4 regions of the Synechococcus sp. FACHB-909 genome follow, and region 4 is predicted to be linked to each of the others. Evidence: predicted binding sites of a transcription regulator. Region 4 holds the regulator's gene; each other region holds the start of a gene.

Region 1 (7,322 bases), on a different contig from region 4:
CCGGGTGGCACCGTCCGCGCCGCCGGTGGTCTCGAAACGAAGCCGGGCCTGGGCTCTCCAGGGGGCGGGAGCGGTGAGCTGCATGGAGGTGATCGTGGGACCCCGGGGGCCTGAATTTGGTAGCGCCCGACACAGGGCCGCCGGCCAACGGCTGGCCAGGCTGCCCGAACCACCCTCCCCCGCTGGCCCGCTCGATGCCCGGCCCCACGGTTCCCCACACCACGACTCCAGACACCAAGGCTTCCCTGGTGCTGGTGCGGCACCTGCGTCACGGGGAGGTCCCGGGCCCGGAGCCAGGGCCGGATCCGCCGCTGCGGTTGCCGCTCCGGGCCGACGAGCGCACGAGCCTGCGGGGCCATCGCCGCAGCGCCTGTGGGCGGGACCTCCTGTTGCAGCTGCCCCGCGGCGGGGCCCTGGAGCCTGGCGACCGGCTGGCACCGGAGGCCGGTGGGCCCCTGGTGGTGGTGGAGGCCGCCGATGAGCCGCTGATGGTGGTGCGGGCCGCCGACCCCCTGGCCCTGCTGCAGGCGGCCTATCACCTGGGCAACCGCCACGTGGCCATGGAACTGCACCGCAACGAGCTGCGTCTGGGGGTCGACAGCGTGCTCGAGGATCTTCTGCGGCATCGGGGACTGACCGTGGAGCGAATCACCGGGCCCTTTCTGCCCGAACCCGGGGCCTACGAAGGGTCCGGTCACGCCCACCAGCACGATCATGGTCATCACGGCCATTCCCACCCATGAGCGTTGCCCGGCTGCGGCTGTTCCAGCTCGTCAGTCCCGCCTTGCCGGTGGGGGCGTTCAGTTATTCCGAAGGCCTGGAGGTGCTCGTCCAGGCCGGTGAGCTGGGCGATGCCGAGGGCGTGGCCCACTGGCTGGAGGCGGAGCTGGCCCGGGGGGCGCTGGCGATCGAAGCCGCCAGCCTGAACCGGCTGATGCAGGCGCTCACCCGATGGCGTGAGTTCCCGGAGGGGCCGGCCCGCCGGGAGGTGCTGGAGCTGGACGGCTGGCTGCTGGCCCAGCGGGAGGCCGCCGAGGTGCGGGCCCAGCAGCGGCAGATGGGCCGCTCCCTGCTGCAGCTGCTGGCCGACCTGGATCTGCCCCTGCCTGGAGACCTGCCCCCTCGGCTCGCCTGGCCGGCGGCCTGGGCCTGGGCCGGGGTGGCCCTGGCCATCGCGCCCCAGGAGGTGGTCGAGGCCTACCTCTACGGCTGGATCGCCACCCAGCTCAGCGCCGCCGTGCGGCTGGTGCCCCTGGGCCCCACCGAAGCCCAGCGGCTGCAGCTGACCCTGGCGCCCACCATCGCCGCCCGGGCGGCGGAGCTGGTGGCGGCCGATCCCGAGGCCCTCTGGAACGGGGGTGTGGGGGCGGGACTGGCCCAGCTGGGTCATGGTGAGCTGTATTCCCGGTTGTTCCGCAGCTGATGGCCACCACCGCAGGGGCCAGCCGGCGGCGGGCGCTGCGCCTGCTGGGCGGTGCCGCCGTTGCCGGTGCCCTGGTGGCCGTCGGCTGCAACGCCCGCAACCGCCCCCCAGGGCCGCCGCGGCTGGGCCTGATCCAGTACGTGCGGGGGGCCGCCCCCGATGCCGCCCGCCGCGGGTTCGTGCAGGCCCTGGCCAGGGCCGGCTTCCGGGCGCCGGCCGGCGTGATCCTGCTGGAACGCTTCAGCGAGGGCAGCATGGCCACCTGCCGCGCCCAGGTGAAGGACCTGCTGGAGGGCGGGGTCGACATGCTCGTGGCCATCGGCACCCCGCCCCTGGCGGCGATCCTGGCGATCGCCCCCGCCCGGGTGCCGGTGGTGTTCACCTACTGCTCCAACCCCTGGGGGGCCGGGGCCGGCACCAGCTACACCCGCCACCGGCCCAATGTGGTGGGCACGGTGAGCACCAGCCCCCTCGCCGAGCAGCTCGACCTCGCCCGTCGGATCAGCCCCGGCCTGTCGAGCGTGGGGCTCGTCTTCCATCCCTCCGAAGCCAACGCCAGCTTCGAAGCGGAGCTGCTGCGCCGGGAGGCGAGCCAACGCTCGATCGCCGTCGTGATCGAGCCGGTGGCGGGGCCGGCGGAGGTGGCCCGTGCCGCCGACGCCCTGACCGCCCAGCGGGTGGGAGCCCTGGTGCGGGTGGGTGACTACGCCACCAGCGTGGGCTTCCCCGCCCTGGCGGCGGCCGGCCTGCGCCATCGCCTGCCGGTCTATTCCGTCGATCCCGCCGACATCGCCACGCCGGGGTGCCTGGCGGTGGTGGGCTGGGATCCGGAGGCCGATGGGGCCCAGGCCGGAGCCCTGGCCGTGCAGGTGCTGCGCGGCCGTTCCCCCGCCACGATGGCCTTCGAGCCGGTGACCCGGAAGCTGCTGTTGCTGAATCGCCGCACGGCCGGGGCCATCGGGGTGACGTTCCCACCGGAGCTGCTGCGTCAGGCCGACCGGGTCGAGGGGTGACGCCGCCGGTGGCCATCCCGGCGGCCATCCCGGCGATCAGCGGCCGCGCTCACCGCGGGGCTCGCCGGTCCGCTCGATCAGTTCGATCACCCAGCTCTCGTTGAGCGTCTTCACCAGGCGGTTGGTGGCGCTGGCCATGGTGGAAAGCTCGCGCAGGGTCTGGAGCAGCAGCGGCCGCGTCTGGGTTTCGGTGCTCTCCAGGCGCCGGATCAGGGCGGACAGGTCGGCGGCGGTGCCGTCGGCGCGGTCCTCCAGCCGCTCGACCAAGGCGCGGGTGGCCCCAAGGGTGCGGTTGAGCTCGCTGCTGCTGCGACGGGTGTCGGCCTCCAGGCGCGTCGCCAGGCGGCGGCTGGCGACCAGGGTGCGATCGAGCTCGTCGAGGCTGCGGGGCAGGCGGGTCTCCGCCAGGCTCAGCCCGCTGCTGACGGCCCGCTGCAGGGGGATGCGGCTGCTGGCCACCTCGGTGAGCAGGTCATCGATGTCGGGGCGGCTGGTGAACACGAGCGTCTCGCCATCACCGATCGGGGGCTGGCCGATCGCCGCCGGGTCGGGGGTGATGGCGATGTAGCTGTCGCCCAGGAGCCCCAGCTGGGCCAGTTCCGCCCGGCTGCGGCGGCCCACCATGGAGCGGTAGGGGTCCCGCAGCTCCAGTTCCACCAGCACCTGGGCGTCGGGCTGCAGAACGATCCGGCGCACCTGGCCGACGGCGAATCCCGAGATCTTCACCGCCATGCCCGTCTGCAGGCCAGCGGCATCGAGGGTGCGGAACTGCAGGCGGACGCTGGGGGCGAGCCAGTTGCCGGCGCGGGCGATCCCCAGCACGAACACCCCCAGCAGGGCCACCGCTCCCGCCAGGAAGACCAGGCTCTGGGCGCCGGGGCGCCGCGGCGGGGCGGTGCTGGCCACGGTCAGTTTCCTCCCATGCGCAGGGGATCGACCGCAATCGTCCAGAGCAGATCGAGGCAGACCATCACCCCGATGCCGAGCCGCAGCGACCGGGCCATGCGGGACGCCATCCCCGCAGCGTCGCAGGAGCCGCGACGGGCCTGGTGCAGGCAGATGGCGGCGCAGATCCCGCCATAGGCGCCCGCCCTGACCAGGGCGGCCGCGAAGCGGGCCGGCTCCAGCTGGCCGATCAGGAAGCCCACCTCCCCCGCCACATCCCCCTGGTTGAGCGTGAGGCTGGCGGTGATGATCACCGCCGACATGAAATAGAGCAGCAGCACGACGCTCAGCAGCCCGCTGGCCAGCAGGTCGGGCCCCCAGGAACCGGGGGGGCGCCGGCCGCCGAGCAGCAGCGGACCATCCCGGAGCAGCAGCAGCAGGCTGACCAGCAGCGGGGCCAGGAACAGCAGGGCCCGCACCGCCAGCAGTTCGATCGTGAGCCTGGAGAGCTGCTGCAGGGGGCTGCGCAGCAGCTCAATGAAGCCGAGGCAGACCACCACCCCCGTGCCCACCACGGTGGCGACCAGGCGCCCATCCAGCCGCTCGAAGCGACGGCTCAGCGTCGGGATCGGTCCGTCACTCACCGCAGCCCTCGGCGCTGGCGTCAGGATGGCACCCATCCTGGATCGGGGCGATGGGCAGCAAACTGAGGGTCGGTGTGGCCGGGCCAGTGGGATCGGGCAAGACGGCCCTGGTCGACGCCCTCTGCCGCCGGCTGCGGGAGCGGCTGCAGCTGGCGGTGGTCACCAACGACATCTACACCCAGGAGGACGCCCAGTTCCTCACCCGCGCCGGCTCCCTGGCCCCCGAACGGATCCGGGGCGTGGAGACCGGCGGCTGCCCCCACACCGCCATCCGGGAGGACTGCTCGATCAACCGGGCGGCGGTGCAGGAGCTGGAGGAGGCCTTCCCGGATCTGGACCTGGTGCTGGTGGAGAGCGGTGGCGACAACCTGGCGGCCAGCTTCAGCCCGGAGCTGGTGGATCTGTGCATCTATGTGATCGACGTGGCCGCCGGCGACAAGATCCCCCGCAAGGGGGGCCCCGGCATCACCCGCTCCGACCTGCTGGTGATCAACAAGATCGACCTGGCCCCCATGGTCGGGGCCAGCCTGGCTGTGATGGAGGCCGACACCGAGCGGATGCGCGGCGGCCGGCCCTGGTGTTTCACGAATCTGCGCAGCGGTGAAGGCCTCGATCGGGTCGAGAGCTTCCTGCTGCGGCAACTGCCCGAACCGCTGGCCGTCTGAGCGTTGCACCGGATCGGTCAAGCCTTCTGGTATTCCCCTTTCAGCCGCTGATCAGAAAAACCGTAGGTAATGCAACATATCGACAGCTCAGCGACGTTCAAATCCTCACTCCGGCAAGCCCTGGGCGGCTTTCTGTCTCATTGGATACCGGGGGTAACCACGTCCTTCCTTACCTTTCCCTTTGCCGTCGGTTACGGCGACTACAATTCATCTTGAACAGGCTTCAATGTCTCTGCATCTTTCAAGGCGACTGGCAGCTGCAATCGCCGCAACTGCTGTGAGCGTAACCCTCGTCTCCTGTGGGGGCGAGTCCGGTTCCGGCGGCAATTTTGATGGGGAAGTGAAGGTCGGTATCCTTCATTCCCTCAGTGGCACCATGGCCATCTCCGAAACGACTTTGAAAGAAGTCGAGGAGATGGCGATCAAGGAAATCAATGACGCCGGCGGCGTCAAGGTCGGCGGCAAGTCCTACAAGATCGTCGCTGTCTCTGAAGATGGCGCCTCCGACTGGCCCACCTTCGCCGAGAAGGCCCAGAAACTGATCGACTCCGACAAGGTCGCCGTCGTCTTCGGTGGCTGGACCTCCGCCAGCCGCAAGGCGATGCTGCCGGTCTTCGAGTCGAAGAACCACATGCTCTTCTACCCGATTCAGTACGAGGGTCAGGAGTGCTCGCGCAACATCTTCTACACCGGCGCCGTTCCGAACCAGCAGGCTGAGCCCGCGGTTCAATGGCTGATGGACAAGTTCGGCGACAAGCTCGGCAAGAAGGTCTACCTAGTCGGCTCCGATTACGTGTATCCGCGCACGGCGAACACGATCATCAAGGAGCAGATGAAGGCCCTTGGCGGTGAAACCGTCGGCGAGGACTACATCCCCCTCGGCAACACCGAGGTGGCCCCGATCATCGCCAAGATCAAGAAGGCCTTCCCCGATGGCGGGATCATCATCAACACCCTGAACGGTGACTCCAACGTCGCCCTGTTCAAGCAGTTCAAGGCCTCGGGCATTGATCCGGCCAAGTACCCGATCATGTCCTTCTCCATCGCCGAGGAGGAGATCCGCCAGATCGGTCCCGAGTACACCACGGGCACCTACGCCGCGTGGAACTTCTTCATGAGCCTGGACACCCCGGCCTCCAAGAAGTTCACCGCCGACTTCCAGGCGATGTACGGCGCCGACCGCGTCACGGGTGACCCGGCGGAATCCGCCTACAACATGGTGTACCTCTGGAAGAACGCCGTCGAGAAGGCAGGCACTTTCGAAGACCTCGACAAGGTCCGCTCGAACATGATTGGGATCACCTTCGCCGCTCCCCAGGGCGAAATCAAGATGTTCCCCAACCACCACACCTCCGAGCGGGTGCTCATCGGCGAGGCGGAGCCCACCGGCCAGTTCAAGATCCTCTACGACAGCGTCAAGGCCATTCCCCCGCTGCCCTGGAACCAGTTCGTTCCCGAGACCAAGGGCTTCACCTGCGACTGGACCCAGGATCGTCCTGACGCCGGCAAGTTCAAGATGTGATCACGGCCCGGTCCGTGAATCCATGAAAGACAGGTGGCTCCTTCGGGGGCCACCCCTTTCCGGCTCAGCACACCACCACGTTCGACCCGATCCAGCGTCGCCCAGGCAGCGCTGGATCTAACGTTCAACCTTCATTCCGTTGGAACTTTTCTTTTCTCAGATCCTCGATGGCCTCAGCATCGGATCTGTGCTGCTGCTCGCAGCCACAGGTCTGGCCATCGTGTTCGGATTGATGGGTGTCATCAACCTCGCCCATGGCGAATTCATGATGCTCGGGGCCTATGTCACCTACGTGGTGCAATCGGCCTTCAAGCCCATGGGTGGTGTGATCTTCGAGCTGTATTTCCCGGTCTCCCTGGTACTCGCGTTCATCGTGACGGGGCTCATTGGGGTACTGCTGGAGAGAACGTTGATCCGGCAGCTCTATGGCCGGCCCCTTGAAACGCTGCTGGCGACCTGGGGAGTCAGCCTGATTCTGATCCAGCTGATTCGAAGCGTTTCGACGGCCATGATGCTGGGCATCATCGTGGGTGTCGTTGTCGGTTTCATTATCTCGAAATTACTGGCAGCGAAGTTCTCCGAAAAACCATTCTTCACCTATCTCAACGGACTCGGCTGGGCCATCGCCATCGGAATCGGCCTGATCGCCGTCAACCTTTTCGACCAGGTCCGGCCCCTCGCCAAGCCCTGGTTCGGCCCGCGCAACATCGATGTCACCGCCCCCAAATGGCTCCAGGGAAGCTGGGGGATGATCGGCGGCATCGAACTGCCCGGCCTCCGCATCTTCATCATTCTTCTGTCGGCCCTGCTCCTGCTCGCCACCTACTGGTTCCTCAACAAGAGCGTCTGGGGCCTGCGCATCCGTGCGGTCACCCAGAACCGTCAGATGAGCAACTGCCTCGGCATTCCCACCGACCGTGTCGACAGCATCACCTTCGGCATCGGCTCCGGCCTGGCCGGGGTGGCCGGCTGTGCCATCACCCTGCTCGGTTCGGTGGGTCCGAACCTCGGGGCGGCTTACATCGTCTCCTGCTTCATGGTGATCGTTCTCGGTGGTGTGGGGAACCTGCTCGGCACCGTGCTGGCCTCGCTGCTGCTGGGCATCATCCAGTCGGTGATCGGCTCGGGCACCCTGCTGACAATCTTCCCTGACATGCCGTTGGCGGCCAA
Region 2 (7,322 bases), on a different contig from region 4:
CTCAGCTGCCTGCAGGTCGACCAGCTGGAGCCGCCGGAGCTGCACCACGCCAACGAGCTGCGCCACGGCGACAACGCCAGCGGCGGCCTGGCCCTGGCGGTGGCGTCGATGGCCCGCCGCCACGACATGCACACCCCCCGCTACGACCTGGCGGGCGAGGTGCGCCAGCAGGGTGAGCTGGTGCAGCGGCTGGAGCAGGAGCTGGAGGCCCACCCCGCCCACCGCTGGGGCGACCGCAAGCACCTCAAGAAGCACCGCCGCCGCATGGAGGAACTCCAGGAGGAGATCGGCGAGCGGCAGCGGCTGCTGCACCACCGCGCCAACCGCCACTGGGACACCTTCCTGTCCCTGATCGACATCCTGCGCTTCTTCGGCGCCCTCGACGGCGAGGAGGGGCTGGAGCCCACCGAGGTGGGCCGCACCGTGGCGGCCCTGCGGGGCGATAACGAGCTCTGGCTGGGGCTGGCCCTGATGAGCGGCCACCTCGATGCCCTGGACCCGGCCGAACTGGCGGCGGTGCTGGAGGCCATCTCCACCGAGGTGAACCGGCCCGACCTCTGGTGCGGCTACCCGCCGCCACCGGCCTCCGAGGAGGCCCTCCATGACCTACGCAGCCTGCGGCGCGAGCTGCAGCGCCAGCAGGAGCGGGCCTCGGTGGTGGTGCCGGTGTGGTGGGAGCCGGAACTCACCGGCCTGGTCCACGCCTGGGCCCGGGGCGCCAGCTGGAATGACGTGATCGCCAACACCTCCCTCGATGAAGGCGACGTGGTGCGGATCCTGCGCCGCACCGTCGATCTCCTGGCCCAGATTCCCTACTGCGAGGCGATCAGCGAGCAGCTGCGCCGCAACTCACGGTTGGCCCTCAAGAGCATCAACCGCTTCCCGGTCTGTGAGATCGAGGATCTGCTGGCGGGCGGCAACGGCAAGCTGGATCCGGCGACTGAGAGGCCGCCGGCGGTTTAGGGGGCGGCCGCCGGGGCTGGCGGTGAAGGGCCTTTATTGGCGGAATGGCCAATACGATGCCAGTATTGGCTTGCGTCCGGACGCTGCCAATACCCTCTCCATGGCACTTCCGAACCTCTGGAGGCTCTACAACCTCCGCTCCTCGCCCTTTTTCCAGGCCACCCTGCGCCAGGACTCGGAGGCCACACCGCTCAGCCTGTTCGTGGGGCGCCGGGACGAGCGGCAACGGCTGCTCAACGCCATCGGTGGTTCCCGCAGTTCCCGTCAGGCGGTGGCGGGGAGGCCTGGCATCGGCAAGACCACCTTGGTGCAGGCCGCCAAGGCCGACGCCCTGGCTGCCGGCTACTGGACCTCAGCCGAGATCATCCCGATCACCGCGGATCTGACCAGTGAGGATCTGATCGGCCAACTGCTCGCCGGCGCCTTTGATGCCGTGCTCGCCTCCTGCCCGCAGGCGAGCGGCCCCGCCGTGGAGGCTGCGCAGCAGTTGGTGCGCACCATCCGTCTGCGCGGTGGTGGCTTCACGGTTTCGGCCGCCGGCTTTGGGGCGGGCGGCACCAGCACCCAGGCGGTCTCCTCGCCCCCCGGGGCCCTGCTGCTGGATGGACCCAGGGTTCTGCGCGATCTTCTGGCCTTTGCGCTGGAGCAGGGCGCCTCCGGTGTGGTGCTGCACCTCAACAATCTCGAGAACCTCAGTGAGGCCGATTCCACCCGTGCTGCCGATCTGCTGCGCAGCATCCGCGACCAGGCCCTGTTACTCGATGGCCTGCACTTGATCGTGGTGGGCACCACCGATGCCGTGCGCATCGTGGTGCAGAGCCACACTCAGGTGCGCTCGGTGTTCAGTGATCCGGTGGTGCTCGAACCCCTGGAGCCGCAGGAGGTTCACCAGTTGCTGGAGGCGCGCTACCGATCCCTGCGACTGGAACCGGGCCTGCCGGTGCAGGCGCCCGTGCAGGGTGCGGTGATCGATGCGTTGCATGAGCTGTTCCGAGGCGATCTCCGCGGACTGCTCAAGGCCTTGGAGGACGGCATCTCTGCCCTGCTGGGTCTGACCGGCGACGGTGAGGGCCCACAGCCGATTGACCTGGCCGACCTCACCCTCGTGCTGAGCCGTCGCTACAGACTGGAATTGCTGGACCAGCTCGGCACCACCCTCTGGCAACGGTTGGAAGCCTGGGGCGAGCGGGACCTGCAGGCGGTGCTGACCCAGGCCGACCTGGTGAAGCTCTGGGGGATCAAGCAGCCCTCGGTGTCCCAGACGTTGCAGCAACTGGTGCATTCGGGTGCCGCGGACGTGCTGCCACGCCGGGGAGGGGAACCGCTTCAGTACTTACTGACCGGCGCGACGCGGCTGGCCCTCAGCTGAAGGGCAACGTATTGGCTGATCGGCCAATACCGGCGACGTATTGGCTGTTGGCAGCCACCAGCCAATACCCCACCTGCTCGCCGCCCGCCCCCCTCAGATCCCCAGCCGCTCCCAGATCACGTCCAGATTCGCCCGGTGCAGGTCGGTGGCGAAGCAGGCCTCCAGCTGCTCGGGGCCCAGGTGGTCCGTCACCGCTGGATCGCCCGCCAGGTTGGCGCGGAAGTCGCCACCCTCGGTGTTCCAGGCGGCGTGGGCGTGGCGCTGCACGATCCGGTAGGCCTCCTCCCGGCTGAGCCCCGCCTCCACCAGGGCCAGCAGCACCCGCTGGCTGAACACGACGCCGCCGTAGACGTTCATGTTGCGGGCCATGTTCTCGGGGTACACCCCCAGCCCCTCGACCACGGCGGTCATCTCCCGCAGCATGAAGTGCAGGGTGACCGAGCAGTCGGGCAGCATCATCCGCTCCACCGAGCTGTGGCTGATGTCGCGCTCGTGCCAGAGGGCCACGTTCTCCAGGGCCGCCACGGTGTAGCTACGCAGCACCCGGGCCAGGCCGCTGATGCGTTCGCTGCGGATCGGGTTGCGCTTGTGGGGCATGGCCGAGCTGCCCTTCTGGCCCTTGGCGAAGTTCTCCTCCACCTCCAGCACGTCGGAGCGCTGCAGGTTGCGGATCTCGGTGGAGAAGCGCTCCAGGGAGGTGCCCACCAGGGCCAGGGTCTGGACGTACTCGGCATGGCGGTCGCGGCCGATCACCTGGGTGCTGGCGGTGTCGGGCTCCAGGCCCAGCAGCCGGCAGGTGATCGCCTCCACCTCGGGGTCGGTGTTGGCGTAGGTGCCCATGGCGCCGCTGATCTGGCCCACGGCCACCACCCGCTCCAGCCGCTCCAGCCGCTCCCGGTTGCGCTCGGTTTCGGCCAGCCAGCCGGCCACCTTGAAGCCGAAGGTGATGGGCTCGCCGTGGATGGCGTGGGAGCGGCCGATCATCACCGTGTCCTTGTGGGCCCGGGCCAGCCTGCGCAGGGCGTCGGCGAGGCCATCGAGCTCGGTGCGCAGCAGGGCGACCGAGGCCTTCAGCTGCAGGGCCAGGCCGGTGTCCAGCACGTCGGAGCTGGTCATGCCCACGTGGATGTAGCGGCCCGCATCACCGACGTGCTCGTTGACGTTGGTGAGGAAGGCGATGACGTCGTGGCGCACCTCCGCCTCGATCTCCAGGATGCGGGGCACCTCGAAGGCCGCCTTCTCCCGGATCGTGGCCAGCGCCTCGGCGGGCACCCGGCCCAGCTCCACGTTGGCGGCGGTGGCGGCGATCTCCACCTCAAGCCAGCTCTGGAACTTCGCTTCCTCGCTCCAGAGGCGGCCCATTTCGGGCAGGGTGTAACGCTCGATCAAGGGCCGGGCGGTGGTGAACGATCCCCCAACCTATCGAGCCGCCCCCTCCGGCTCAGGCGGCGGCGGTGAGGCGGCGGTAGGGCAGCTCCAGATGCACCATCGACCCCCAGGCCTGCTGCCGCACCCAGCAGCGGGTGCCGCGGCGGCGGATCAGCTGGAAGGGGGGCAGATCCTCCGGATGGTCCCGCAACCGCACAAAGCTGCCGGGGTGGAGCAGCTCCACCACATTGGACCCGGGGGCCGCCGTGGATCGAGGGCCAGCCATGGGAGGGAACCGGGAAAAGACTGGGGCCATCCTGCGACTGTTCCGCGCCGAACCGTCTGGCCATCGGTTTTTGTTCGGTTTGGATCGCTGTTCGGTGACAACATGCCGGTGGAGCGGCAGGACCCATGGCCGAAAAGCAGCATGGCCCGTAAGCAGCGGCTCGATCGCCGCCTGGTGGATCTGGGCCTGGTGACCAGCCGCCAGCAGGCCCAGCAGCTGATCAGGGCCGGACGGGTGCGCGGCGGTGGCGAGGTGCTCGACAAGCCCGGCACCGAGGTGGCCGAGAGCCTGCCCCTGGAGGTGGAGCAGCCGCCCCGGTTCGTCTCCCGGGGGGGCGAGAAGCTGGAAGGGGCCCTGGCGGCCATGCCGATCCGGGTGGAAGGCCGGGTGTGCCTCGACGGCGGCATCTCCACCGGCGGCTTCACCGATTGCCTGCTGCAGCACGGGGCCGTGCGGGTGTACGGGATCGATGTGGGCTACGGCCAGACGGCCTGGAGCCTGCGCACGGATGAACGGGTGGTGCTGCGGGAGCGCACCAACCTGCGCCACCTCACCCCGGAGCTGCTCTACGGCGAGGGCGATGCCTGGCCCGACCTGGCCGTGGCCGATGTGTCGTTCATTTCCCTCACCCGGGTGCTGCCGGCCCTGCGGGCCCTGCTGACGGGGGCGGGTGAGGCGCTGCTGCTGGTCAAGCCCCAGTTCGAGGTGGGCCGCCAGCGGGTGGGCAAGGGGGGCGTGGTGCGGGATCCGGCGGCCCACGCCGATGCCATCGCCACCGTGATCACGGCGGCAAGGGAGCTGGACTGGCACCCGGCGGGGCTGGTGGCGTCACCCCTGACCGGGCCCGCCGGCAACCACGAATACCTGCTCTGGCTGGTGCCGCCCGGAGCGGGTGCCGAGCCTCCCTCCGAGGACACGGACTGGTCCGGCAGGATCGCAGCCCTGGTGAAGGACACCCTGGCCGGGGCCTGAGGGGCCCACGGCCAGGGTCAGGGAGGCAGGGGCTCAGATGGCGCCGCTGTCGAGGTCGCCGGTGCGGATCCGGATCACCGAATCCACGGTGCTGATGAAGATCTTGCCGTCACCGATCTCGCCGGTGCGGGCCGCGTCCTGCACCGCCTGGACCACAGTGGCCACCCGGTCGTCGTCGACGACGATCTCGAGCTTGAGTTTCTGCAGGAATTCCACCGTGAATTCGGATCCGCGATAGCGCTCCACCTGCCCCTTCTGCCGGCCGAATCCGCGCACCTCGCTCACGGTCATGCCGACGATGCCCGCATTGACAAGGGCGATCTTCACGTCCTCGAGCTTGAAGGGGCGGATGATGGCCTCGATTTTCTTCATGGCTGTGCTGCGGTCAGGAAGGCGACGGTTGGAGTCTCTCAGAGTCCCCGCCTGAGGAGGGGACGGCTCCATTACCGCCGAGCCTTGCCGGGGTCGTCGTAACGGTTGCTACGCGAGCTCCGGGGCGCTGACGGGCGGCCGGGGCCCTTGACGTGGGCTCCGCGCCATGGGCCAGCTCCTGTACGGTCAAAAACCGTCTCCCAGTCCTGCTGACCATGGCTTCCGGTGTCGCCGACCAGCCCCAGACCGTGACCCCCCTGTACGGGGAGCGGGCCATCGCCGAGGCCCAGCTGGTCTGCTTCGCCAATCCCCGCGAGGGTCGCGCCTACGAGGTGTCCATCGAACTGCCGGAGTTCACCTGCACCTGCCCCTTCTCCGGCTATCCCGATTTCGCCGTCCTGCGGCTGCTGTATCAGCCCGGCCCCCGGGTGCTGGAACTCAAGGCCCTCAAGCTCTACGTCAACAGCTACCGCAACCGCTCCATCTCCCACGAGGAGGCTGCCAACCGGATCCTCGACGACCTGGTGGCCGCCTGCGATCCCGTCTGGATGCAGCTGGAGGCCGATTTCAACCCCCGCGGCAACGTCCACACCGTGGTGCGGGTCAGCCACGGCGAGCGCCGGCCCTGCTGAGTCAGGGCTGGGGTTCCAGCCGCTGCAGCAGCGCCGGCAGCTCGGCGGCGAAGGCCGTGAGGTTGCGGTTGCAGAGGCCCGCCACGTGCAGCCGGCCGCCGGGTCCATCGGCGATGGCCCAGAGCTGGCGGGTGGCCACCAGGCTCAGGGCACCGCCCGCCAGGGCGATGGCGAAGCCGGTGTACACCAGGGGCACGCCGGGGTCCCGTTTGAACAGGATGCCGCTGGCGGGCAGCACGCTCGCCACCCGGATCGGCAGCCCCTTCACCTCCTGGGCCTCGCCGCCGGGCACCAGCTGGGCCAGGGCCACGCCATCGGGGCCGAACACCTGCACCGGCCCCTGTTCGCTGGTGAGGCTCAGCAGCACCGGCTCGGTGCCATCGGGGCGGGTGGGCAGCACCAGCCCCCAGAGCTGGTCGCCCAGCTGGGGGAAGGTCTGCAGCGGCAGCTCCAGCACCGGACTGCGGCCCAGCTGCAGGCTGATCGTCGCCAGGGACCAGTCGGCCTGATAAAGCGTCATGCCCCGGTAGCGCAGGGGGTGGTTGACGCTGATGGCGGCTTCGGTGGTGGTGGCCGCATCGCCGGGGGTGATCAGCCGCAGGTTGGAGGAGAACTGCTCCGGCCGGCCGGCGGGATCCCGCTGGATGCGGAAGTCGTCGAGGGCCAGGGTCACCTGGGTGCTGCCGCGGCTGTCGAGCAGCTCCAGCTCCCGACCCGGGGCCAGGAAGCGCTCCAGCCGCTGGCCCCCCAGGGCGCCCCAGGCCGCCCCCACCATCAGCACCACCATGCCGGCATGGACCAGCAGGGGACCCACCCGTCCGAGCACCCCCCGGCGGGCCGCCAGGCGGTCGTCCTGACGATGGATCTGCCAGCCCGAACCGCGCAGTTCGGCCTCCAGCCGCCCGAGGCCGGCGACGGGCTCGGCGGTGACGAGGGTTTCGGCCACGCTCAGCTTGCTGAGCTGGCGGGGGCTGCGGTAGTCGATCCAGCGCAGGGAGGCCTGCAGGGCGGGCCACTGGCGGCGCCAGCTGCACAGGATCAGCGACAGGCCCAGCCAGGCGAGCAGGGCCAGGAACCAGCCACTGGAATAGACGTGATCCAGCTGCAGCTGCAGCACCCCATCCCCGTGCAGCAGCCCCAGCCAGGGGGTGGGGTCGTAGAGCTGGTGGTAGAAGGCGGCCTCCTCCTTCTGGGGAATGGCCGTGCCGATGCCGCTGGCGATGGCGATGACCAACAGCAGGCCGATCGCCAGGCGCAGGTCGGAGATCCAGGCGGCCAGGCGCTGCAGGGGGCGCCAGGGTGAGGCTGCCGTGCCGCTCATGGCAGCACCGACAGCAGGGTGAGGCCGCCGCTGGCGAGC
Region 3 (7,322 bases), on a different contig from region 4:
GGGCAGCAGCCCGGGGAGCTGGATCACCCAGCGGGTCTGGGCGGCGGTGGGCTTGGGGTAAGGCGTCAGGTCCAGCCGGGGGATGGCCCGGGCCGGCGCCGCCGCGAGCGCCAGCAGGGACGGCAGGCTGACGATGACGCTGGCGGTGGCCGCGGCCGCCGTGGCACGGCGCAGGGCATGGGCCATGGGGAACCTCGGTAGGGACCGGAATCCGGAGCCACCACCATGGCACCCTCCGATCGCTCCGTCCCCTCCGGGCCGCTTCCACAATGGGGGGGCTGCCGCCTCCGCCCGCCCCATCACCCGCTCCCCTGCCCCAGCCCCTCCAGCCACGCCCCCCCCAGCCAGGCCGCTCGCCATCGCCCTGCTCTCCGGTGGCCTGGATTCGGCCACGGCTGCCGCCCTGGCGATCGAGGCGGGCCACCGGGTGATCGGCCTCTCCTTCGACTATGGCCAGCGCCACCGGCGCGAGCTGGACGCCGCCGCCGCGGTGGCCGGCGCCCTGGCGCTGGAGGAGCACCACGTGATCGCCGTGAACCTGGCGGCCTGGGGCGGCTCGGCCCTCACCGATCCGGCCATCCCCGTCCCCGACGGCGGCGTGGTCGAGGGGGTGATCCCCACCACCTACGTCCCCGGCCGCAACACGGTGTTCATCGCCCTGGGGCTGAGCCTGGCCGAAGCCCGGAGCGCCACCAGCCTCGTGCTCGGGGTCAATGCGGTGGATTACTCCGGCTATCCCGACTGCCGCCCCGACTATCTGGCCGCCTTCCAGAGCCTGGCCGACCTGGCCACCAAGGCAGGGCGCGAGGGCCGTGGCGCCCGCCTCTGGGCCCCCCTGGTGGCCTGGGACAAGGCCACCATCGTGCGCGAGGCCCTGCGGCTCGGGGTGCCGATCGCGGCCACCTGGAGCTGTTACAGCGGCGAGGATCTCCCCTGCGGCCGCTGCGACAGCTGCCGTATCCGCGATGCCGCCCTGGTGGCCGCGGGCCGGCCCGACCTGACCAGCTCCGCCGTGCGTGCCGGAGCGAGCCGTTGAGGAGCGACCCGCTCCCCTGGCTGGAGCCCCGGGCCCTGGCGGTGGTCCTGGCGGAGCGCTTCGGCCGGGACGGGCTGGTGCTGCTCGACGGCGACGGCAGCCCCCTCGGCTGCCGCGGCGTGCTCGGGGTGGATCCGGTGGCCACCGTGTCCTGCCGGGGGCTGCCGGGCGACCCGGGGGCGGCCGACCCTTTCGACGTCCTGGCGGACCTGGAGCGCCAGGGGGGACCGTGGCTGGGCTGGCTCGGCTACGAGGCCGGGGCCTGGGTGGAGCCGGCCGAGCACTGGCAGGCCTCCGACATGGCCACCCTGTGGGCGGCCCGCCACGACCCCCTGATCCATTTCGACCGGGGGGAGGGGCGGCTGTGGCTGGAGGGCCAGGACCCGGCCCGGTTCGCGGCCATGGTGCGGCTGCTGCAGGATCCCGCCACAGGGGCGGCGGTGGCCGGGGCCGAGGCGCGGTCGGCCGATGGGGCCGGCATCGCCCGGGACGACTGGCACTGGCACACCCCCCCGGACACCTATGCCGCTCAGGTGGGGATCCTGCGGGAGTGGATCGCCGCCGGTGACCTGTTCCAGGCCAACCTCACCGCCTGCTGCGAGAGCCTGCGGCCGGAGCCCCCCGACCCGCTGGTGCTGTACGGCCGCCTCGTGGGCCACGGTCCGGCCCCCTTCGCCGGCCTGGCGGTCGCCGGCGGCGAGGCGGTGATCTCGGCCTCGCCGGAGCGCTTCCTGCGCCTGCACCCCGACGGCCAGGTGGAGACGCGGCCGATCAAGGGCACCCGGCCGCGCCGGGCCGAAGCCGACGCCGATGCCGCCAGTGCCGCCGAGCTGATCTGCGACCCCAAGGACCGGGCCGAGAACGTGATGATCGTCGACCTGCTGCGCAACGACCTGGGCCGGGTCTGCGTGCCGGGGTCGGTGCACGTGCCCCAGCTGCTGGGGCTGGAGAGCTACGCCCACGTGCACCACCTCACCTCCGTGGTGATGGGCCGGCTGGCCGCCGGCCGCGGCCTGGTCGACCTGCTGCGGGCCTGCTGGCCGGGGGGCTCGATCACCGGCGCCCCCAAGGTGCGGGCCTGCCGGCGCCTCAACCAGCTGGAGCCGGTGCCGCGGGGGCCCTACTGCGGCTCCCTGTTTCACCTGGGCGCCGACGGCGGCTTCGACAGCAGCATCCTGATCCGCACCCTGCTGCAGAAGGGCCGGCGCCTGCGGCTCCACGCCGGCGGCGGCATCGTCGCCGACTCCGATCCGGCCGGGGAGGCCCGGGAGATGGGCTGGAAGATCGAACCGCTGCTGGAGGCCCTGGCATGAGCGGCGACGGCGGCAGCCATCCGGCCGGCAAGGCCATCGCCTGGATCGACGGACCGACGCCGCAGGGAACCTGGGGTGATCCCGACCGGCTCTGCCTGCCCCTGAACGACCGGGGCCTGCTGCTGGCCGATGGCCTGTTCGAGACGGTGCTGATCGAGGGAGGGGAGCCCCGGCTGCTGGCGGAGCACCTGGAGCGCTGGCGCGTCTCGGCCGCCAGCCTGGGCATGGCGCCACCCCCCCGGGCCGATCGGGTGCGGCCGCTGCTGGCCGAGGCCGTGGCCCGCAGTGGCCTCTCCGGCAGCGGGGCCCTGCGGCTCAACTGGAGCCGGGGCAGCGGCGCCGGCCGGGGCCTGGCGCTGCCGGCGCCGGACGCACCCCAGGGCCGCCAACGCTTCTGGTTGCAGCTGAGCCCCTGGACCCCGAACTCCACCCCGGTGACGGTGATCGTCAGCGCGCTGGAGCGGCGCAACGCAGCCAGCCTGGTCAGCCGCTGCAAGACCTTCGCCTACGCCGGCGCCATCCAGGCCCTGCGGGAGGCCCGGGCCGCCGGGGCTGAGGACGCCCTGCTGCTCGGCAGCGGCGGCGACCTCTGCTGCGGCACCAGCGCCAACCTGCTGCTGCGCCGGAGGGGCGACTGGATCACGCCGCCTGTGGAGAGCGGCTGCCTGCCGGGGGTGATGCGGGGCCGCGGCCTGGCCCTGGGACTGGTGCGAGAGGAGCGGTTGTCCGTGGCGGACCTGCTGGAGAGCGAGGCGGCCCTGCTGATCAACAGCCTCGGCTGCCGCCCGATCCGGCGCTGCGGCACCACCGACCTGCCCGCGCCCGCCGGGGCCCTGGACCTCTGGAAGCGGCTGCTGGTGTCGTCATAGGTTGGCCCAAGAATCGATCGACCACGTTGTCCGACGCTGTGGGGGGCCTGGGGTCCCGGAAGCACCTGGCAGGACTCCTGGCCGGCTTGCTCGCTGGTACGGGGCTCGCCCTGGCCGGTTGCACCGCCACCCCCAAGGAGGTGGCCGTTCAGGACGCCAAACCGGGCGACCTTCTCGTGGAGGTGGATGGGAACCGGGTGGAGCTGTTGCGGGCGTTCAAGCCGGGCATTGCCAATGGGCTGCACAAGGGTGTCGTGAAGGTCACCTCAGGGGGCGACGATGGCAAGGGTCAGATGTACGAAGTCACGGCGATCTGCAGCGTCAAAGGAGAGCCAGGCTGGCAAACCTATGACAATATCTTCGGAGATCCGATCAGCGATCTCAACGCCAAGAGAACATTCCCGGTCAAGAATCGCTGGCAGTTCCTGTTCCATTTTGATGGCCGTACGGAGCAGATCGGCAAGCTGGATCCCAGTGTCTGGGTCTCGCGGTTGAAGGACAATCTCTGCCGGAAAGGGGATTTCGACGACACCTGATCCTCCGACGGCATCGGGACGGCCAACCGCCGCGCCAGGCTTGATAATGATTCTTGATTTCATTCATTGGGGGGCGCGTCCTGGGCCCCAATTTCCTGTAGCAATCGACACTTTCAGGCCGCAGGCCATCCTTTTGGATGGATGGGAAATTGCGCCTCGGTTTCTCGATGCCCAAAACACTCTTCTCCGTCGATCTCACCAAGCCGATGGATCAGCAGGACATGCCCGGGCACAACCGCTGGCATCCGGAAATCCCTGCCGTGGCCTCCGTGAATCCTGGTGACGTGTTCCGGATCGAATGCAAGGACTGGACCGACGGCCAGATCAAGAACAACGACGACCCCAAGGACATCGAGGATGTGAATCTCGAGGTCGTTCACGTTCTCAGCGGCCCGATCTGGGTCAACGGCGCCCAGCCCGGCGACATCCTGGTGGTGGACATCCTTGATGTCGGTGCCCTGCAGGGGGATGAGTGGGGCTTCACGGGCATCTTCGCCAAGGAGAACGGTGGCGGTTTCCTCACCGATCACTACCCCAAGGCTGCCAAGGCCATCTGGGATCTGGAAGGCATCTACACCTCCTCCCGCCACATCCCCGGCGTTCGTTTCGCCGGCATCACCCACCCGGGCCTGATTGGCTGCGCCCCCTCCCACGAGCTGCTCAACGAGTGGAACCGTCGTGAGACGGAGCTGGTGAAAACCGCCCCCGACCGCCGCACCTACGGCGCCGGCCTCTCCGGCAGCGAGCCGGTGCTGGCGGCCCTGCCCAATCCCAACAGCGCCATCCTCGGCACCCTCCCCGGCAGCGAGTTCGAGCGGGTGGCCAACGAAGCGGCCCGCACGGTGCCCCCCCGGGAGCACGGCGGCAACTGCGACATCAAGAACCTCACCAAGGGCACCCGGATCTATTTCCCGGTCTATGTCGAAGGGGCCAAGCTCTCGATGGGCGACATCCACTTCTCCCAGGGGGATGGTGAGATCTCTTTCTGTGGCGCTATCGAGATGTCCGGCTATCTCGACCTCCACGTCGAGATCATCAAGGGCGGCATGGCGAAGTATGGGATGGTCAACCCCATGTTCAAGACCAGCCCGGTGGAACCCCACTACACCGACTACCTGGTGTTCGAAGGCATCTCCGTGGATGAATTCGACGGCAAGCAGTACTACATGGACGTCCACATCGCCTACCGGCGAGCCTGTCTCAACGCCATCGAGTACCTCAAGAAGTTCGGCTACACCGGCGAGCAGGCCTACCTGCTGCTGAGCTGTGCGCCGGTGGAGGGCAGGATCAGCGGCATCGTCGACATCCCGAACGCCTGCTGCACCCTCGCCATCCCCACCTCGATCTTCGACAAGGACATTCTTCCCTGCTGATCGGCCGGCTGGAGGGAGGGGCCTGGTCAACAGGCCCCTTTTTCTTGTCCGCCACGGTTCTTGTCCGCCACTGCTCTGGCCTGCCACTGTTCCTGGCTGCCATCTCCCTTCCCCCTGTCGTTCCCCTCGTCCTGCAATGCCTGTCTACGAATACAGCTGCAGCAACGGCTGCGAAAACTATGAGGTCTGGCGCAGCATCGATGAGCGCCAAAAGGAAACCAACTGCCCCACCTGCACTGCCGAAGGCGTCCGTGTGTTCACGCCGGTGATGTCACTCAGCGGTTCGTTTCGCCTGAAGCAGGAGCAGTCCGAACCCCGCCTGGTTCGCAAGGAAACCAAGGAAGCCACCGGCAAGCCACGGCTCAAGGAGAGCGGCACCCGCCCCTGGATGCTCAATCGCGGCTGCTGAGCGCAAGACGAAGCCAAAGTCCTCCCAAGCAAAAGTCCCGGGCCGCGCCACCGCTGGTGGCATCGACCCGGGACTGGCTGTTGGCCGGACTCCTCAGACGGTGAGGAATTCCTTGATCACGTCATCGGAGAGCTTGTCGGTCTGGCCGCTGGAGACGATGCCGCCGCGTTGCATGGCGTAGTAGAAGTCGGACTGGCGCACGAAGTGCAGGTGCTGCTCCACCAGCAGCACACTGATGCCGGTCTCCTTCATGATCCGCTGCACCGCGTGTTCGATGTCGAGGATGATCGAGGGTTGGATGCCTTCGGTGGGTTCATCGAGGAGCAGCAGCTTGGGCTTGCCGAGCAGGGCCCGGGCGATGGCGAGCTGCTGCTGCTGGCCACCACTGAGGTCGCCGCCTTTGCGCTTGAGAAACTTCTCCAGGATCGGGAAGAGATCGAAGATCAGCGGGTCGATGTGGCGGTTCTTTTCCAGACCACCGGGCAGGGCCTCCATGCCCAGCAGCAGATTCTCCTTGACCGACACCTGGGGAATGATGTCCCGGCCCTGGGACACGTAGCCGATGCCGGCCCGGGCCCGTTTGTAGGGGGGCTGGTTGGTGAGCTGGCCGTCCTGGTAGGCGATCGTCCCCGATCGCTGCTGCAGCAGGCCGATCACGGTCTTGAGGAAGGTGGTCTTGCCGACGCCGTTGCGGCCGATCAGGCAGACCATCTTGCCTTCGTGGATCGTCAGATCCACGTTGCGGAGAATGTGGCTCTCCCCGTAATACACATTGAGGTCGGAGACCTGAAGCAGGGGCTGGGCGCTGGTGGTGGACATGGGCTCGCGGTGGGTGAAGGTCGGGAAACGATCAGTGTTCGGGCGGCCCCAGGTAGACCTCGATCACGCGCGGGTCGGCTTTGACCTTCTCCAGCGGACCCTCGGTCAGCACCTGTCCCTGGTGCAGCACGGTGACATCGAAGCCCAGGTCGCGGATGAACTCCATGTCGTGCTCGATCACCACCACGGTGTGGTCACCGGCGAGGGACTTGATCAGTTCGGCCGTGCGCAGGGTTTCCTCATCGGTGAGGCCGGCCACGGGTTCGTCCAGCAGCAGCACCTCGGGGGCCTGGGCCACCAAGGAGGCAATGGCCAGCCATTGCTTCTGGCCGTGGGAGAGGGAGCCCGCCTTGACGGTGGCGAAGGGCGCCAGGCCCACGTAGTTCATGATCCGATGCACCTCGTCCTTGGAGGACTGGGGCAGGCCGGAACCCAGGAGGCTGAAGGCGTTCTTGACCGGTGAGGCGGAGAGCTCCAGATTCCGCAGCACGGTGAGATTCTCGAACACCCGCGGGGTCTGGAACTTGCGGCCAATGCCGTTGCGCGAGATCTGCTGCTCGGAGACGCCAAGCAGGGACTTGCCTTTGAAGCTCACCGATCCTTTCGTGGGCCGCACCTTGCCTGTGATGACATCGAGGAAGGTGGTTTTGCCGGCACCGTTGGGGCCGATGATGGACTTCAGCTCTCCCTTGTAGAGCTTCAGGCTGAGGTCGGTGAGGGCATAGAAGCCATCGAAGCTCACGCTGACGTCATTGAGCTCGAGTAGAGGTTCTGACATGGACTTCGGAAGGGTGCGGAATCAAAAGAGCGGTCACAGCAGATGAGCCAGGAAGCAACTTCCTGGAGGGCTAATCCACAGGAACGGCCTCCTTGTCGAGCTTGGGGTAGGTCTTGGCAGGTTTGGCGATGCCGAAGGCGGCCAGGAAGGTGCGGAAGCCTCCTTTGGTGATCCAGCCGTAGATGCCAT
Region 4 (7,322 bases):
TTTTCTTCCGCCAAGTATTCTTCCAGCAATAATTCCCGTTGCCGTTGACATGATAAATCCTGCTACCCCGTACAGCTGGAAATATTCCCAAAGAATTGCGAATGGAAACAAGAAGACTAATGCATACGGACTAATGGTCTGCGTCATGCCATTGGGGCTCACGACAAAGCCTAAGGAGGCAAGAGCTTGGTTATAATCAATCTGCAGACCTAGACCAAGCCAATTGGTGATAAATGAATTCGCAATAAATGTCAGCACTGCCGCAAGCCCGAGTTCAATCGGATTCTTGATTTTGTAGCGCGTAACTAGAGCCGTCAGCATTCCTACCGAGAAGGCAAGAGGTAATGTGGTCAGGAATGAGTTCAGCAAGGGCGCAGCAGAGAGGAGCGCTCTTGCCACGGCTGACACTGCCCATCCAACGACAAATACAAATAGACCTGCAAGTGTGCCAAACGTCTTAACCCTTCCTTCCCACTTGGAATAAGCGTCAAGAATGCTAAGGAATTTACTTTTTCCAGGTTCATCTGCCATTAGGCCATTAAGCAAAGTGCACGGGAGTTTGTCCCTGAGTTGCGTAGGAGATAATCCCGGTTGGGATGGAGTTAATCCCTTGAAGCTAGGTTCATTCTGGATGACTGGTCAAATTTAGAAAGCTTTGTGCTGCGACTTTACCATGAAAATCCGCAGCCCCCCCGACTTGGACATACGCCTGGTCAACGCTTGCCATCACCTGGCCGCTGATAGGCCGAGGGGTGGAAAAGAATCATTCGGAGGCGGCACAGGTGGATGGCATTGTTAGACTTTCCCCCTTGGTATCTGCAGGACACGCGCAATCTGGGGTACCGCTGAATATGCTTGTAACTGGTAGAGTTGAAAATAGCATTCAAGGTGGCATCGAGGGTAGTGTCTGGCTTCATTGCCATCGTGCCTTTCTCGAAGAAAGCCTTGACGGTATCGAAGAGTCTCTCACCCTGGTTGTGCTTATCTAGCGGGTTGAACATAGTTCATACGACCATGGTCTCTAAGCAGAACTGGCTCTTTCATCCTTTCCAAGGAGAAACGGCCAAGCGCCAGAAACCGCCTTAGCCAGCCTAAAGTCACCAGGTTACCGACGCATCTGTAGAATCAAAGTAATCTTAGAACAGCAGGGAGGCAACAGTGATCTGCATCGAATGTGGGGAAGAACTCCTCAACCATGCAACAGAATGCCCACGATGCAGGCGACAGAGCAGAAGTCTTTCTAGAACGGGCCTGGGCATTCCGCCACCACCTCCCCCACCCATTAATCCTCGACTACTTGACGAAGGCAATGCTGCCAGCCCTACAAAGTCCAACGAACTGCGGCCAAGCCTGAGCGCAGGACAGGTACAGTTTCTAAAAAAGTTTCTCGATACCCCGTTATCTAGAGAAATGATCGATTACTATAGTGGTCTTGAATATTATGAACATTTAGTTGGTGGGGATGTCGCGGCATTCGTAAACCAACTGATAAGTGAGGGATTAATCCAGCCTTATGATGCCGATAGAGTTGCCTGGATCTGCTCTGATGCAGGGAGAACAGTCGCAGAAAGAGCGATCATAGATACTCGTCCCGACTCTGATAACATCATTGATTACGTACAATCACTGCAGGCCAGCGAAACCCTCAAGGTTGCGACAGAACTCAACCGAGATGGAAACGTGTCAGCAGCCGTTTTGGTCTTAAAAGAGGCATACAAAAAAATCGGGAACTCTTCGGTGAGCTACGGCATTGATACTTATCTAAGGCTGCCCTCCTATCTACAGAAACTTGGCAGATATGATGAAGCATGGGGCTTCCTCAATCAGCTACTCGCGAAGGGTTGCCCCAACCAGATTCAGAATGAGGCCCTTATTCTTCTCTCACGATCAAAGATCTACAAGGCGATGTGTCGACTACTCCAGCATGAGGGCAAGGGGAGAAAGGCGATTGTCTTTGGGGTGGCTTCGATTGTAGCCGAAGCGCAGTATTATTATCTCCAATCGGAAGAAAAGGACTGGCCCAAGGATTTCAGAAAGGAGAGAGCGGCAACATTCCGAAGTCTCTCTGAAGCCGCTAGCATCCACGACAATTTGAAGAAGATCGCAAAGAAGGAGATAGCTGAGGCGCAGTTAGACAATACAATCAACTACCTCTGCAGAACTCTTTCTCAACCCAAAACAGTTAAATATGATCGGTTGATAGTAGAAGTAGATTCATTGATCTCCACCGAAAAGAATCCTCGGCAATAGGGCCTTTTCTCGCCCAAAGAAGCCTGTCTCCGCTTGGCATGGGTCTTTAGGCTCTATGGCAGTATCTGCTGCTGATAAGACTAACGCCAATTGGACGGTTTCCGATAACCACCCAAAGCCGTACCTCGAGGCCGCATAAGAAGCGGCTGCAGCTGGGCCCGTTGTCCCGGATCCGTTCCGCCGCAGCCCATCAACGCCATAGCGTCTCGCCAGCCAAGCGAAGTAGACGGACCCGATAACCAACTGTTCATCCCCTCACACCTTCGCCAGCGTCACCCGCTCGGGCTGGTGCTGGTACTTGCCCTGGCGGTCGTTGTAGGTGGTGGCGCAGGGGTCGCCCTCGAAGAACAGCAGCTGGCAGATGCCTTCGCCGGCGTAGATGCGGCAGTCGGCGCCGGAGGAATTGCTGAACTCCAGGGTGAGGTGACCCTCCCAGCCGGCTTCGGCGGGGGTGGTGTTCACGATGATGCCCAGCCGCGCATAGGTGCTCTTGCCCAGGCAGATCACGGTGATGTTCGACGGCACCTTCATCTTTTCCAGCGCCACCCCCAGCCCGTAGGAATGGGCCGGCAGGATGAAGTAGTCGCCGTCCTCGTCGCTGTGCATCGGCGCCGGCTCAAGGTTCGCCGGGTTGAACCGCTTCGGGTTCATCACCGTGCCCGGCACGTGGCGGAAGATCAGGAACTCCTTCGGCGACAGCCGCAGGTCGTACCCGTACGACGAGCAGCCGAAACTCAGCACCGGGCCGGTGCGGCCCTCCGGATCCAGGTGGCGCACCAGCGTCGGCTGGAACGGCTCCAGCATTCCGGCCGCGGCCTGTTCGTTGATCCAGTGGTCGTTCTTGAGCATGGCGTCAGCCGCCGCGGCGCAACTGGGTGACCTGATCGGCCATCGCCATCAGGCTGGCCGGCATCGAGGGGCCCGTCAGGATGACATCCAGATGGGCCGGCCGCTGTTCAAGCGCCTCGATCACCGCCTCGGCGCTCAGATAGCCCAGGGCGATCGCCAGGCCCAGCTCATCGAGCACCAGCAGATCCAGGTCGCCCTTGAGCAGCCGCTCGCGGCTCACCTCCCACACCTCCGCCACCGCCTCAAGCGCTTCCTCGGCCGTGGCCCCCTCGGAGCCCTGGGAGCCCGGCGGCCCATCGAGGCAGTGGGGCGTGCCCGGGCGCAGCCACTCCAGCCGGCCGCACAGCGTCAGGCTGCCCGCCGGCCCCTGCTCCACGCCCCCCTTGAGGAACTGGCTCACCAGCACCCGGCTGCCCAGCCCGGCGCTGCGCAGGGCCTGGCTGAACACCGCCGCGAAGCTGCCCCGGAACGGCGCCGTGTGGATCTGCAGCAACCCCTCCGGCTGGCTCACCAGCCGCAAGGGCGGCACCAGGGCCAGCGGCTCCGGGCGCGCCGGGACGGCCGTGCGCCGGGGGTGGCCGGGGTCGATGAGGCTGGCGGTCATGGACACCCCACGGAAGCTTTGGTGTGAAAGGTCCGGACGGATCGCCCCGGCCGCTCACCTCCCGAATGTAGCGGCCCTCGCCAGCCCGGCACACCATCGGTAGTGGCTGGGAACAGGCGTACCACCGGCGCCACCTACGCTGGCCCGGCTCCGCCAAAGGCCGCGTGACCACTCCCGCCGACGCCCCCCGCAACGACGGCCGCGCCGCCGATGCCCTGCGCCCGGTGGCCGTCGACTGGGACCCGATGGGCTTCGCCCTCAGCTCGGTGCTGTTCGCCGCCGGACGCACCCGCGTGCTCTGCAGCGTCTGCCTCGATCCCGAGGTGCCCCGCTGGCGCAAGGGCTCCGGCAGCGGCTGGCTCAGCGCCGAATACCGCCTGCTGCCCGCCTCCACCCCCAGCCGCCAGGGCCGCGAGCTGATGAAGCTCTCCGGCCGCACCCAGGAGATCCAGCGCCTCATCGGCCGCAGCCTGCGGGCCGCCCTGGATCTGGAGGCCCTCGGCGAGCGCACCCTGCTGGTCGACTGCGACGTGCTCCAGGCCGACGCCGGCACCCGCACCGCCTCGATCACCGGCGCCTGGATCGCCCTGGCCGCCGCCCTGGATCGCCTCCAGCACCAGGGCGTGCTGGCCGCCTCGCCCCTGCGCCAGCAGGTGTCGGCCGTGTCGGTGGGCCTGGTGGACGGTGTGGCCCTGCTGGATCTGGACTACTCCGAGGATTCCCGCGCCGAGGTCGACCTCAACGTGGTGATGGACCAGCAGGGCCGGCTGCTGGAGATCCAGGGCACCGCCGAAGGCGCCCCGTTCTCCCGCTCCCGCCTCGACGCCCTGCTGGATCTGGCTGAGCCGGGCCTGCGGGACCTGCAGGAGGCCCAGCGCCAGGCCCTGGCTGTGGCGCCAGGCACCACGACCGGCTAAAGAGTGTCATTGGCTACATGGATCGGCCAGACCGATCCATAGGTTCATCACCAATCGCCACGCCTTGATGGTCGGCGCTACGCGTGGCTTCAGCCGCTACCCCAGCAGCCCTTCCAGCGGATCCCCCGGCTCCGTGACCCCCATGGGCGCCCCCGGCGCCCTGGCCACCACCCTGCTGGACGTGATCCGCGGCCTGGCCGGCAGCAGCGTCGAGACCATCGAGCGCGGCAAGACGATCTTCTTCCCCGGCGACCCGGCCGAGCGCGTCTACCTGCTGCGGCGCGGTGCCGTGCGCCTCTCGCGCGTCTACGAGTCGGGCGAGGAGATCACAGTGGCCCTGCTGCGCGAAAACAGCCTCTTCGGGGTGCTCTCCCTGCTCACCGGCCAGCGCTCCGACCGCTTCTATCACGCCATCGCCTTCACCCGGGTGGAGATGGTCACGGCCCCGGCCACCTCGGTGCGGCGCGCCATCGAGCAGGACGCCAGCGTCGGCCTGCTGCTGCTCCAGGGCCTCTCCTCCCGCATCCTCCAGACCGAGACCATGATCGAGACCCTCACCCACCGGGACATGTCCTCCCGGCTGGTGAGCTTCCTGCTCGTGCTCTGCCGCGACTTCGGCGTGCCCGGCGCCGAGGGGATCACCATCGACCTGCGCCTCTCCCACCAGGCCATCGCCGAGGCGATCGGCTCCACCCGCGTCACCATCACCCGCCTCCTTGGCGACCTGCGCAACGACGGCCTGGTCCAGATCGACCGCAAGAAGATCACCGTCTTCGACCCCATCGCCCTGGCCAAGCGGTTCAGCTGATCGGGCGGCCCCAGCCGGGTGCCGTGAGGCCACCGGCATGGATACTTGGTGGATCGCGGAACCGGGGCTCGGAAGGTGTCGGGTTGGCTGCTGATCCTCGCGCTCCTGGTGCTCGGCGGAGTGCTCTCCACCCTGGGGGACCGGCTCGGCAGCCGTGTGGGCAAGGCGCGCCTCAGCCTGTTCAACCTGCGGCCCCGCAAGACCGCCGTGGTGATCACGGTGCTCACCGGCAGCCTGATCAGTGCCGTGTCGCTGGCGCTGATGCTGCTGGTGAGCGAGCGCCTGCGGGTGGGGCTCTTCGAGCTCGACCAGATCCAGGACCGCCTGCGGGACAGCCGCGCCGCCCTGGAGCGCAACAAGGGGGAACTGACCCGCACCCGGGGGGAACTGGAGCGCAGCCGCCTCGATCTGATCACGGCCGAACGCCGCCGTGACCAGGCCCTGGCCAGCCAACGCCGCGCCCGCGACCAGCTGCTGGCCGCCGAACGCCGCGTCGACACCCTGCGCCGCGAGCTCCAGCCTCTGCAGGCCCAGCGCGCCCGGCTGGAGGCCGAGCGGGCCCGGCTCAGCCGGGAGGTGCAGGGCCGGGACGCCGAGATCCGCCGCACCGAGGCCGAACTGGCCAATGTGCGCCGCCGCATCGCCGCCGGTGCCAAGGAGCTCAAGGACCTGGAGACCAACGTCATCGCCCTGCGCCGCGGCGACGTGGTGATCGCCAGCGGCCAGCCCCTGGCCACCGCCAAGGTGCAGCTGCAGCGGCCCGACCAGGCCAAGCAGGTGATCGATGCCCTGCTGCAGGAGTCGAACCGGGCCGCCTTCCAGCTGCTGCTGCCTGGCCAGCCCCCCAACCGCCAGATCCTGCTGGTGCCCCGCAGCGACATCACCCGGCTGGAATCGCTGCTCGCCACCCCCGGCACCTGGGTGGTCAGCATCCGCTCGGCCGCCAACGTGCTGCGGGGCGAGGCCCAGGTGCTCGCCTTCCCCGACCTGCGCCCCAACCGCCAGGTGGTGGAGCAGGGGGAAGTCCTCTCCCGCACCTCCCTGGAGCCCGACGTGCGCGACCCCGAAGCCGTCCGCAGCCGCCTCAACCTGCTGCTGGCCGCCGCCTTCGCCAAGGTCCAGCGCCAGGGCACCCTGGCCAACGGCCTCCAGTTCGATGCCGCCAGCATCAACGCCCTGGCCCGCGACCTCAGCGAGCGCCCCGCCGGCGTCACCGCCAACCTCGAGGCCGTGGCCACCCAGAACGCCGACACCCCCGACCCGATCACCGTGGAGCTGCGCTGGCCCCGCAAGGACGGCGCCGGAGCCACCCGGCCAGGGCGGCCATGACGGTGGCGGTGCGGCCATGACCACCGGCCCTTTGGCGGGCCTCGATCCCGGCCGCAGCAAGTGCGGCCTGGTGCTCACCGACCCTGCCTGCCGCGAGATCCGCGAGGCCTTGGTGCTGCCCCCGGAGGCGGCCTGGGAGCGGCTGGAGCAGTGGCACCGCCACCAGGCCCTGGCGGCCGTGGTGATCGGCGACGGCACCGGCAGCGGCCCCTGGCGGCGGCGCCTGGAGCCCCTGCTGGCGGTGGAGCTGGTGGATGAGCGGGGCACCACCCTGGCGGCGCGGCGCCGCTACTGGGAGCTGTTCCCCGCCCGGGACTGGCGGCGGCTTCTGCCCCTGGGCCTGCGCCAGCCCCCCCGTGACTACGACGACGTGGTGGCCCAGCTGCTGCTGGAGCGGCGCCTGGGGCGGGAGCTGCTCAGAACGACGCCCGCACCGTGAACACGTAGTCGCCGCCCGGTTCGAGCTGGTAGTCGGCCTTGAGCAGGAAGCGCAGCAGGGCGTCCTGGATCAAGGCGCGCCCCAGGGACGGCTCCACCTGCAGCTCGCCCCGATCGAACGCCCAGC

What was found. Region 4 encodes NtcA, which controls nitrogen genes in cyanobacteria. Its sites were predicted from a motif close to GTANCNNNNGNTAC; they were not measured.
Region 1: urtA (urea ABC transporter substrate-binding protein) is a predicted target of NtcA. The motif match lies at 4,765-4,778, and genes of this name have one in related genera.
Region 2: queF (preQ(1) synthase) is a predicted target of NtcA. The motif match lies at 5,429-5,442, and genes of this name have one in related genera.
Region 3: fmdA (formamidase) is a predicted target of NtcA. The motif match lies at 3,852-3,865, and genes of this name have one in related genera.

The regions. Positions count from the first base shown of each region.
Region 1 covers NZ_JACJTY010000002.1:170,449-177,770, reverse strand. Annotated here, with positions in the region: gene H6G99_RS04245 (urease accessory protein UreD) at 1-84, opposite strand, end outside; gene ureE (urease accessory protein UreE) at 195-743, shown strand; gene H6G99_RS04235 (urease accessory protein UreF) at 740-1,423, shown strand; gene H6G99_RS04230 (ABC transporter substrate-binding protein) at 1,423-2,436, shown strand; gene H6G99_RS04225 (MlaD family protein) at 2,473-3,342, opposite strand; gene H6G99_RS04220 (hypothetical protein) at 3,345-3,965, opposite strand; gene ureG (urease accessory protein UreG) at 4,016-4,630, shown strand; gene urtA (urea ABC transporter substrate-binding protein) at 4,857-6,152, shown strand; gene H6G99_RS04205 (ABC transporter permease) at 6,292-7,322, shown strand, end outside.
Region 2 covers NZ_JACJTY010000003.1:210,341-217,662, reverse strand. Annotated here, with positions in the region: gene H6G99_RS07265 (DEAD/DEAH box helicase) at 1-963, shown strand, start outside; gene H6G99_RS07260 (ATP-binding protein) at 1,064-2,332, shown strand; gene purB (adenylosuccinate lyase) at 2,426-3,721, opposite strand; gene H6G99_RS07250 (hypothetical protein) at 3,774-3,986, opposite strand; gene H6G99_RS07245 (TlyA family RNA methyltransferase) at 4,128-4,958, shown strand; gene H6G99_RS07240 (P-II family nitrogen regulator) at 4,992-5,330, opposite strand; gene queF (preQ(1) synthase) at 5,546-5,962, shown strand; gene H6G99_RS07230 (cytochrome c biogenesis ResB family protein) at 5,964-7,283, opposite strand; gene H6G99_RS07225 (cytochrome c biogenesis CcdA family protein) at 7,280-7,322, opposite strand, start outside.
Region 3 covers NZ_JACJTY010000002.1:161,952-169,273, forward strand. Annotated here, with positions in the region: gene H6G99_RS04155 (ecotin family protein) at 1-186, opposite strand, end outside; gene queC (7-cyano-7-deazaguanine synthase QueC) at 185-1,036, shown strand; gene H6G99_RS04165 (anthranilate synthase component I family protein) at 1,033-2,349, shown strand; gene H6G99_RS04170 (aminotransferase class IV) at 2,346-3,218, shown strand; gene H6G99_RS04175 (hypothetical protein) at 3,245-3,754, shown strand; gene fmdA (formamidase) at 3,922-5,127, shown strand; gene H6G99_RS04185 (FmdB family zinc ribbon protein) at 5,264-5,536, shown strand; gene urtE (urea ABC transporter ATP-binding subunit UrtE) at 5,630-6,355, opposite strand; gene urtD (urea ABC transporter ATP-binding protein UrtD) at 6,387-7,133, opposite strand; gene urtC (urea ABC transporter permease subunit UrtC) at 7,204-7,322, opposite strand, start outside.
Region 4 covers NZ_JACJTY010000005.1:101,151-108,472, reverse strand. Annotated here, with positions in the region: gene H6G99_RS09525 (hypothetical protein) at 1-531, opposite strand, end outside; gene H6G99_RS09520 (hypothetical protein) at 1,411-2,250, shown strand; gene dcd (dCTP deaminase) at 2,506-3,099, opposite strand; gene H6G99_RS09510 (cob(I)yrinic acid a,c-diamide adenosyltransferase) at 3,104-3,703, opposite strand; gene rph (ribonuclease PH) at 3,868-4,620, shown strand; gene ntcA (global nitrogen regulator NtcA) at 4,763-5,428, shown strand; gene H6G99_RS09495 (DUF3084 family protein) at 5,504-6,757, shown strand; gene H6G99_RS09490 (RuvC family protein) at 6,774-7,196, shown strand; gene H6G99_RS09485 (DUF3146 family protein) at 7,174-7,322, opposite strand, start outside.